Regions from separate parts of the Micromonospora sp. NPDC047134 genome, predicted to be linked through region 1. Evidence: riboswitches for the same ligand, from Rfam matches in the RefSeq annotation. Region 1 holds a riboswitch; the other holds the start of a gene.
The links. A riboswitch is a leader RNA that binds a small molecule or an ion and turns the genes downstream of it on or off. The one in region 1 is predicted to bind S-adenosylmethionine.
Positions count from the first base shown of each region.

Region 2: it holds a riboswitch for S-adenosylmethionine, as region 1 does, so the genes downstream of both, ABZ795_RS23320 (ABC transporter substrate-binding protein) here and thrC (threonine synthase) in region 1, are expected to answer to the same signal.

Region 1 is NZ_JBEYUI010000008.1:45,581-49,569, reverse strand. Features, by position in the region: gene ABZ795_RS12595 (GNAT family N-acetyltransferase) at 1-429, opposite strand, end outside; gene thrC (threonine synthase) at 734-2,020, opposite strand; SAM riboswitch class I at 2,030-2,165, opposite strand; gene ABZ795_RS12585 (DoxX family protein) at 2,346-2,795, opposite strand; gene ABZ795_RS12580 (DUF4232 domain-containing protein) at 3,060-3,815, shown strand; gene ABZ795_RS12575 (ABC transporter permease subunit) at 3,848-3,989, opposite strand, start outside.
Region 2 is NZ_JBEYUI010000022.1:66,881-70,869, reverse strand. Features, by position in the region: gene ABZ795_RS23330 (amino acid ABC transporter ATP-binding protein) at 1-454, opposite strand, end outside; gene ABZ795_RS23325 (amino acid ABC transporter permease) at 451-1,233, opposite strand; gene ABZ795_RS23320 (ABC transporter substrate-binding protein) at 1,269-2,129, opposite strand; SAM riboswitch class IV at 2,412-2,523, opposite strand; gene ABZ795_RS23315 (HAMP domain-containing sensor histidine kinase) at 2,579-3,676, opposite strand; gene ABZ795_RS23310 (response regulator transcription factor) at 3,691-3,989, opposite strand, start outside.

The sequences.
Region 1 (3,989 bases):
CGCCCCGACGGTGGCCGCGAAGGCCGCAGCGGGCGAGGGCTGCTCCGGCTGGCCGGGCGGGTGCGCCCGGCTCATCGCGCTCACCCGCACCCGGCCCCGCTCGCGGAGCAGGTCGAGGCCCCGGTCCAGCAGCGCGCGACCCACCCCCCGACGGCGGTACGCCGGGTGCACGACCAGGTTGGCGGAGGCGTTCTCGGTGTTGTCCAACTGCGGCAGGTCCAGCAGCAGATAGCCGGCGGGGGCACCGTCTAGGTGGGCCAGCAGGCGCACCGACCGGTTGCCCGGCATCGGGTGTCGGATCATGGCGAAGAACCGTTGCCGGCAGCAGGGCAGGTCCGGCAGGTCGACCGCGGCGGCGGCGTCGATCGCGTACGCCTGCTCGGTGGCCGGGGTGTCGTCGGCACCGAAGGGCGCGATGGCGAGGGTCATGTCGGCAGCCTGCGTTAAAGCAAGAGAAACGGGCCAGCGAATTTTTCTCGCTGGCCCGTTCGGAAGCTTGGTCGGGAGGGTCGATCGCACAACGCCTCCGGCGTTGGGTCGTACAGACTAAAAGTCTACGGCGAAACGCCCTCCCGCACGGAGCATCTTCCGCCGCCGGGTTCCCGCCGTCAAGTCCTCGGCAGGGTGTTTCCCGCATTTTCGAAGAAACGCGATTCTAATTCGATCTTCGGCGATACCGCTTGATCATTTCCGGACGGCAGCGCCATATCCCCTGATCATTGCGGGGATCCGCTCAGCCGAGCAGCCCGGCGTCGCGGGCGGCCCGCAGGGAGGGCTTGATTCGATGGGTCGGGCCCACCTCACCGGCCACCGCGTCGAGGGTCTTCAGCCCTTCCCCGGTGTTGAACACCACCGTCTCGGCGGTCGGGTCCAGCCGGCCGGACTCGACGAGCTTGCGCAGCACGGCGACCGTCACCCCGCCGGCCGTCTCCGCGAAGACCCCGGTGGTACGCGCCAACAGCCGCACCCCGGCCCGGATCTCCTCGTCGTCGGCGTACTCCATCCAGCCACCGGTACGGCGGACCGCCTCCAGGGCGTACAGGCCGGCGGCCGGGTCGCCGATGTTCAGGGACTTGGCGATGCCGGTCGGCTTGACCGGGGTGATGACATCGCTGTCGGCGTGCAGGGCGGTGGCGATCGGGTTGCACCCGGCCGACTGGGCGCCGAACACCTTCCAGCCGTCGGCGGGCGCCTCGACCAGCCCGATCTCGACCAGTTCGGTGAAGGCCTTGTCAATCTTGGTGAGCAGTTCACCGGAGGCCATCGGGATGACCACCTGGGCGGGAATCCGCCAGCCGAGTTGTTCGGCAACCTCGTAGCCGAGGGTCTTCGAGCCCTCCGCGTAGTACGGCCGGACATTGACGTTGACGAAGGCGGTGTCCTCGAACTCGTCGGTCTCCACCAGCTCACCGCAGAGGCGGTTGACATCGTCGTACGACCCGTCGATGGCGACCAGGTCGCCGCCGTAGACGGCCGTGGTCACCACCTTGCCCTGCTCCAGGTCGCTGGGGATGAAGACCACCGAGGGGGCCCCGACCCGGGCCGCGTGCGCGGCGACGGAGTTGGCCAGGTTTCCGGTGGAGGCGCAGGCGAAGCGGGAGAAGCCGAGGGCCCGGGCGGCGGTCAGGGCCACCGACACCACCCGGTCCTTGAAGGAGTGGGTGGGGTTCGCGCTGTCGTCCTTGACCCACAGCGGGGCGGTGATCCCCAGCTCGGCGGCGAGCCGCTCGGCGGCCACCAGGGGGGTGAACCCGGGGTCCAGGGTCACCCGGGTGGCGGGGTCCTGGCCGGCGGGGAGCAGGGCGGCGTACCGCCAGATGTTGCGCGGACCGGCCTCGATCTGCTCGCGGGTGACGGTGGCGAGGGCCGCCGAGTCGTAGTCGACCTCCAACGGGCCGAAACACTCGTAACAGGCGTGCTGGGCGGCCAGGGGGTACCGGGCCGAACAGGCGCGGCAGACCAGGGCCCGGGCCGGGCTGGTGGCGGCGCTTAGGCCGGAGGGGGCGAGCGTCGACGTCATGTCGAAGTCCTCTCATCTTTCCCCGCATCGCACCCTGCGGCGGGGACGGAATTGGCACCTGCCCCGCCGGACGCTCAACGGTGAGCGCGGGGGGTGGTTGCCGGGGCGTCGTCGGGCCGTATCCCTCAGCCCCTCTGGATGAGGTATGCAGTTGTGCTGCCGATTCTAGGCAGGAGCAGCGCCTCCGTCGCTCGCCAATCCCAGCTTGTGAGCGACATCGCGGACTGATCCGCAGGTCACACCCGTTCCTGGATCGGGCGACATCAGCGCCGCCGGATGCCGCCCGATCCAGGTTTGAGCATGATCGCGACTGTCGCGCGGTGGGTCAGGCCGGCACCGAGCTGCGTTCCTTGGCGTCCAGGCCGACCGCCCGGGTGCCGCGTTGGGGCAGCAGGTTGTCCAGGGCCCAGGTGCCCGGGCCGAGCACCGCGACCAGCAGGAACGACCAGCAGAACAGCACTGACAACTCGCCGTGGTTGCGCAGCGGCAGCAGCGCATCGGGCTGGTGGACGACGAAGTACGCGTACGCCATCGAGCCCGACGCCAGCAGCGCGGCCGGGCGAGTGAAGAGGCCGACCAGCACCAGGGCACCGCAGAGCGCCTGGATCAGGGCGGCCCACCAGCCGGGCCACTGGCCCAGCGGCACAGGTTCACCGGTGCCCCGACTGCCGCCGAAAATGCCGAATAACGAGGCCAGGCCGTGGCAGAGAAACAGCAGGCCGACAACCATGCGGAACAGGGACAGTGCCGGCCCGCCGAACCGGTCGATACGCATTCCGATACCTCCGTTGTAGATCGGTTGATGGCATCCAGAATGCGGAACCCATAAATAGTTGTCGATGCAATCTCTGACTGTGGGAACGCTCCCATGCCATCCTAGCGACCGAAACTTCCGGCCGCTGCCTCATCACTCAGCGTCTTCGCCATCGACGGAAGAGCGCCTCGACGGGAATCCCCTTACCGGGCGCGGTGTACTTCGCGATGGCTACGACGGGAGGTCGGGACCACGGCCGCCATCTCTCGGTGCAACGATGTCCCGATGTGCGGGATACGGGGGACATCTCCAGGGACGACCATCCGACACCCGGGCGGACGGCGGGCGCTGCCCTGGCGTCGTACGGCTGGAGCGCTCGCCACGCTCGTCCTGCTCGCGGGGTGCGCCCCGGCCCCCGGCTCCGGTGGCATCGAGGCGCAAGCCACGACCGACGCCCCACCATCGGCCCCGGTCACCACCTCCGACGCCCCGCCGACGCGTACCGAGCCGAGCGCCGGAGCCGGCTCGCCGGGCCCCTGTCCCGCCGACGGCGTCCGGATCAGCTACCTCGAGGTGAGTGCGGCGATGGGCCTGCGGGCGATGGCCCTGGAACTGGTCAACTGCGGCAGCCGCCCGTACCGCCTGCACGGCTACCCGGAACTGCGGCTACTGGACAACGACGGAAACCTGATCAGGGTCCGGGTGATCCCCGGGGCCAGAGAGATCACTTCCGGCTTCGACTTCCCGCCCCGGCCACTGACGCTGGCACCCGGAGAAGCCGCGGGCGCGACGGTGCTCTGGCGCAACCTGGTCGACGACCCGACCGTGGTCGCCACCAACGCGGAGCGGCTGGAGGTAGCCCCGGCGGAGGGGCAGCCGACGCGGGAGGTCGCCATCGAGGGGCCGATCGACCTGGGCAACACCAACCGCGTCGGCGTGAGCGCCTGGAAGAAGCGCCCCCTGACCACATCCCAGTCCGGGGTCCCCACCACGACGGCGAGTCCTCTGCCGATCACCCCGACCGCGGTGCCGCTGCCCTGACCCGCTATCGGGCGCCGGAGCCGGCGGCGTCGCTACGAGACGACGTCCTTGCGGGTGAAGCGCCAGAAGGCCAGCCCCCAGAAGGCGGTGGCGTAGCAGATAGCGGAGACCGCACCCCGGACGATGTCGTCGGTCTGCACCGGGGTGGAGAGCAGCCCCAGCCAGGCGGTGCTG
Region 2 (3,989 bases), on a different contig from region 1:
GGGCGATGGCGACCCGCTGCTGCTGCCCACCGGACAGGTGCGCCGGGCGGGCGTCGGCCTTGGCGGCCAGCCCCACCCGGTCCAGGTGTTCGCGGGCCACCGCCGCCGCCTCGTCCTCGCCGAGCTTGCGGATCCGGCGCAGGGCCAGGGTGATGTTGCGCAGCACGCTCATGTGCGGGAACAGGTTGAACTGTTGGAAGACCATGCCCACCCGCTGCCGCAGCAGGTCCGGGTCGTCGCGCAGCACGCTGCGCCCGTCCAGCAGCACATCGCCGCGATCCGGCTCCAACAACCGGTTCACCGTACGCAGCAGGGTCGACTTGCCCGACCCGGAGGGGCCGATCACGCAGGCCGTCGCGCCCCGGGCCACGTTCAGGTCCACCCCGCGCAGCACCTGGTGCCGCCCGAAGGCCAGGTGCACGTCGCGCAGGCTCAGGCTGACCGAGTCGCTCATCGTTGGTTTCCTCCCGCGGCGCCGGGCAGCGCCAGGTCGAGGTCGTCGGGGTCCTCGTCGGCCGGGCCGGTGGCCGGCCTACCGTGCCGCAGCCGCCGGTCGATCCAGTTGACGAAGTGGGTCAACGGCACCGTCAGCACCAGGTAGAAGAGCCCGGCCAGCAGCAGCGCCGACTGGTTGCCGGTGTTGGCGGCGTAGTCCTGCCCGATCCGGAACAGTTCCCGCTGGCTGGCCAGCAGCCCCAGGAAGTAGACCAGGCTGGAGTCCTTGATCAGGGAGATCAGCTGGTTCACCCAGGCCGGCAGGACCCGCCGGATGCCCTGGGGAATGATCACCCGGCGCATCGCCTCCCCCCAGGAGAAGCCCAGCGCGCGGGCCGCCTCCAGTTGGGTGGCCTCCACCGACTGGATGCCGGAGCGGAAGATCTCCCCGATGTACGCCGAGGCGATCAGCGACAGCGCCAGGATGCCCAACGGGTACGGGTTGGGTCCCCACACCTGCATACCCAGCGGGGCCAGCCCGACCCCGATCAGCAGGATGGTCGCCGCCGCCGGCAGGCCCCGGAACACGTCCGTGTAGACCCGGGCCGGCCAGCGCAGCCAGCGGGTCCGCGAGATGCCCGCGACGGCCAGCAGGATGCCCAGCGCCGAGCCGAGCAGGGCGGCGGTGACCGCCAGGATCAGCGTGTTCGGCAACCCGACAGTGATCATCTCGGGTAGCGCCTCGCGCATCGACTCCCAGTCGAAGAACGTCTCCCACAGGGTGCGCAACGGATCCACGGGTCAACCTCCGCCCTGCTAGCTGGTCGTACCGGTCAGGAAGCGGCCGAGGGGGCCGCCGACGGGACGGTCACGTTGCCGCTGCCCGGGGTGAAGTCGGCCGGGATCGCCCGACCCGGGTAGTACTGTTCGCTGAGCCGGGTCCAGGTGCCGTCGGCGATGACCTCGTCGAGGGCCTTGTTCAGCGCCTCGCGCAGCGCGTCGTTGCCCTTGGCGACGGCGTACGCCGTGGGGGCCGGGCTGAGTTCCTTCGCCGCCACCTCGATCTTGCCGCCGCTGTCCGCGGCGGTCTTCTCACCGATCTCGGCCGGGGAGATCCAGGCGTCCGCGGTGCCCGCCTTGAGCTGGTTGAGGGCGCCGTTGTAGTCCGGCACCCGTACCGGGTCCAGTCCCTTGGTGGTGGCGTAGTCGTCCTGGACGGTGCCCTGCACGACGACCACCCGCTTGCCGGGCAGCTCGGCGAAGCTGCTCAGGGTCGAACCGGCCGGCACGTTGAGGCCGAGGTAGCCGAAGTCGTAGCCGTTGCCGAAGTCGACCGTCTTCTTCCGCGCCTCGGTGATGGTGATCGAGGAGCTGCCGACGTCGAACTTGCGGTTGTTGACCTGGGCCAGCAGGCCGGAGAAGTCCGTGCCGACGAACTCGACCCGCAGCCCCAGCTTGTCGGCGGCGGCGACCAGCAGGTCGTTGTCGAACCCGGTGAACTTGCCGTCCTTGAGGTACACGTTCGGCGGCGCGTCGGTGAGGGTGCCGGCCCGCAGCACCCCCGGCTGGAGCAGGTTGTACGGGTTGTCGGCCTCGCCGGCCGAGTCCGAGCCGCAGGCGGTGAGGGTGACGGCGGCGAGGACTGCGGCAGCGCCGACGGCGGCGGCCCGGGTCAGGGCAGGAAGGATTCGCACAGGTGTCTCCTGGATGAACGACGGCGGGCACGGACGTGCCGCACCGACGGTCCGCCGTACGACGGACCGTGGGGATGAATCGATGACAAGAGGGGAGAGGGCTGGTCACCGTACGCCCGAAGGCGCGGTGACCGGCGGCGACGCGGTCAGCTACACGCGGCGCTACAGACCCGCATCATGTCGACGTGCCGACGTCGGGTCAGGTCCAGGCAGGTCGCCGCGGGAGCGGATCGACTGCGGTACGACATGGGTCTCCCTCGAGGTCGTGATGACCTGGAAACCAGGCCACGCTTGCACCGGAGCCACTCCGATGCCTGGTCCTCACCCGGGGCACCCCTGCGCGGACGAGGGTTGCCGGCCAGCAAGCCGGGGCTTCACGCTGGCACTCATGACCTGCGGCAGAGGCTAGCAGCAGGTGACCGGTCGGCGTCCACCCGATATGACGGCCCTCACGCCCAGGTCATCTCCGGTGGTGCGGCAGGTAGGCGTACCGAGACGCGGAGCCCGCCGGCGGGACGGGCGGTGAGGGTGAGGGCACCGTCGTGTGCCTGGACGATGCTCGTGACGATGGCCAGGCCGAGGCCGACACCGGCGTGCTCCGCGCGGACCCGTTCGGTGCCGCGCTGAAAGGGCTCCACCAGCGTGGCGACCAGTTGTGGGGGGAGTCGCTCGCCGGTGTTCTCGACGGTGAGCAGCACAGCCTCGGGCGCGACACTTGTCGTGATCCACACGGTGCCCTGATCGGCGGTGTTGTGGATGATCGCGTTGTGCAGGAGATTCGTCGTCATCTGCAACAGGAGCGGGTGTGAGCCCAGGACCGGGGCGAGATCGGCCCGCGACTGAATGGTCAGGCCGCGTTTCTCGGCAAGCGGCAGGAGCGTTTCGGCAGCCTCCTCCGCGAGCAGGGAAAGGTCGAGGCGTTCGCGGGTGAATGACTTTTCGTTGGCACGACTGAACAGAAGCAACGCTTCGGTGAGTTTGACGGCCCGGCAATTGACGGCGTGCAGGCGATCGATGATCTCGCCGAGGTCGCGGTGCCGATCGGTACGTGCCACGTCGAGAAGTGTCTGCGTGATCGACAGTGGGGTGCGTAGTTCGTGTGAGGCATTGGCGGCGAATCTGCGCTGCTCCGCGACGTGTGTTTCGAGTCGGGCGAGCATGGTGTCGAACGCGTCGGCGAGTTCGCGGAACTCGTCCCGGCGGCCCGGCAATCGGATCCGGTGGGAGAGCGATCCGGCCGCGGCCCGGCGGGTGGCGTCGGTGAGGCGGGTCAGCGGTGCGAGAATCCGGCCGGCCAGGAGCCACCCGCCCCCCAGGCCGAACAGCAGCAGCAACGCCCACAGCGCCGCGGCCTTCGGCGCGAAGGCGCGCAGCAGGTCGGACCGATTGGGAATGAAGAGGCGGGGGTGCGACCCCGGCGGCCCGGTGAGGAGCACACCGTCGGGCACATACCGGAGCAGGAACAGCCACACGACCGCGAGCAGCAGGGCGACGGCGAGCAGGAGAAACCCGGCGTAGCTGAGGGTGAGTTTGAGGCGAACGCTCAAACCGGGTGGCCGGGCTACGGTCGTGCCCTGTCGATGCGGTAGCCGACGCCGGGCACTGTGGAGATGATCCAGGGCTCGCCGAGCCGTTTGCGCAGTGCCGAGATGGTGATCCGCACGGCGTTGGTGAACGGGTCCGCGTTCTCGTCCCACGCCTGTCGCAGCAGTTCCTCGGCGCTCACCACACCGCCTTCGGCGGCGACGAGCACCTCGAGCACGGCGAACTGTTTGCGGGTCAGCGCGACATAGCGGCCGTCGCGGTGGACCTCGCGGCGGAACGGATCCAGCCGCAGCCCGGCGATCTCCCGCACGGGTG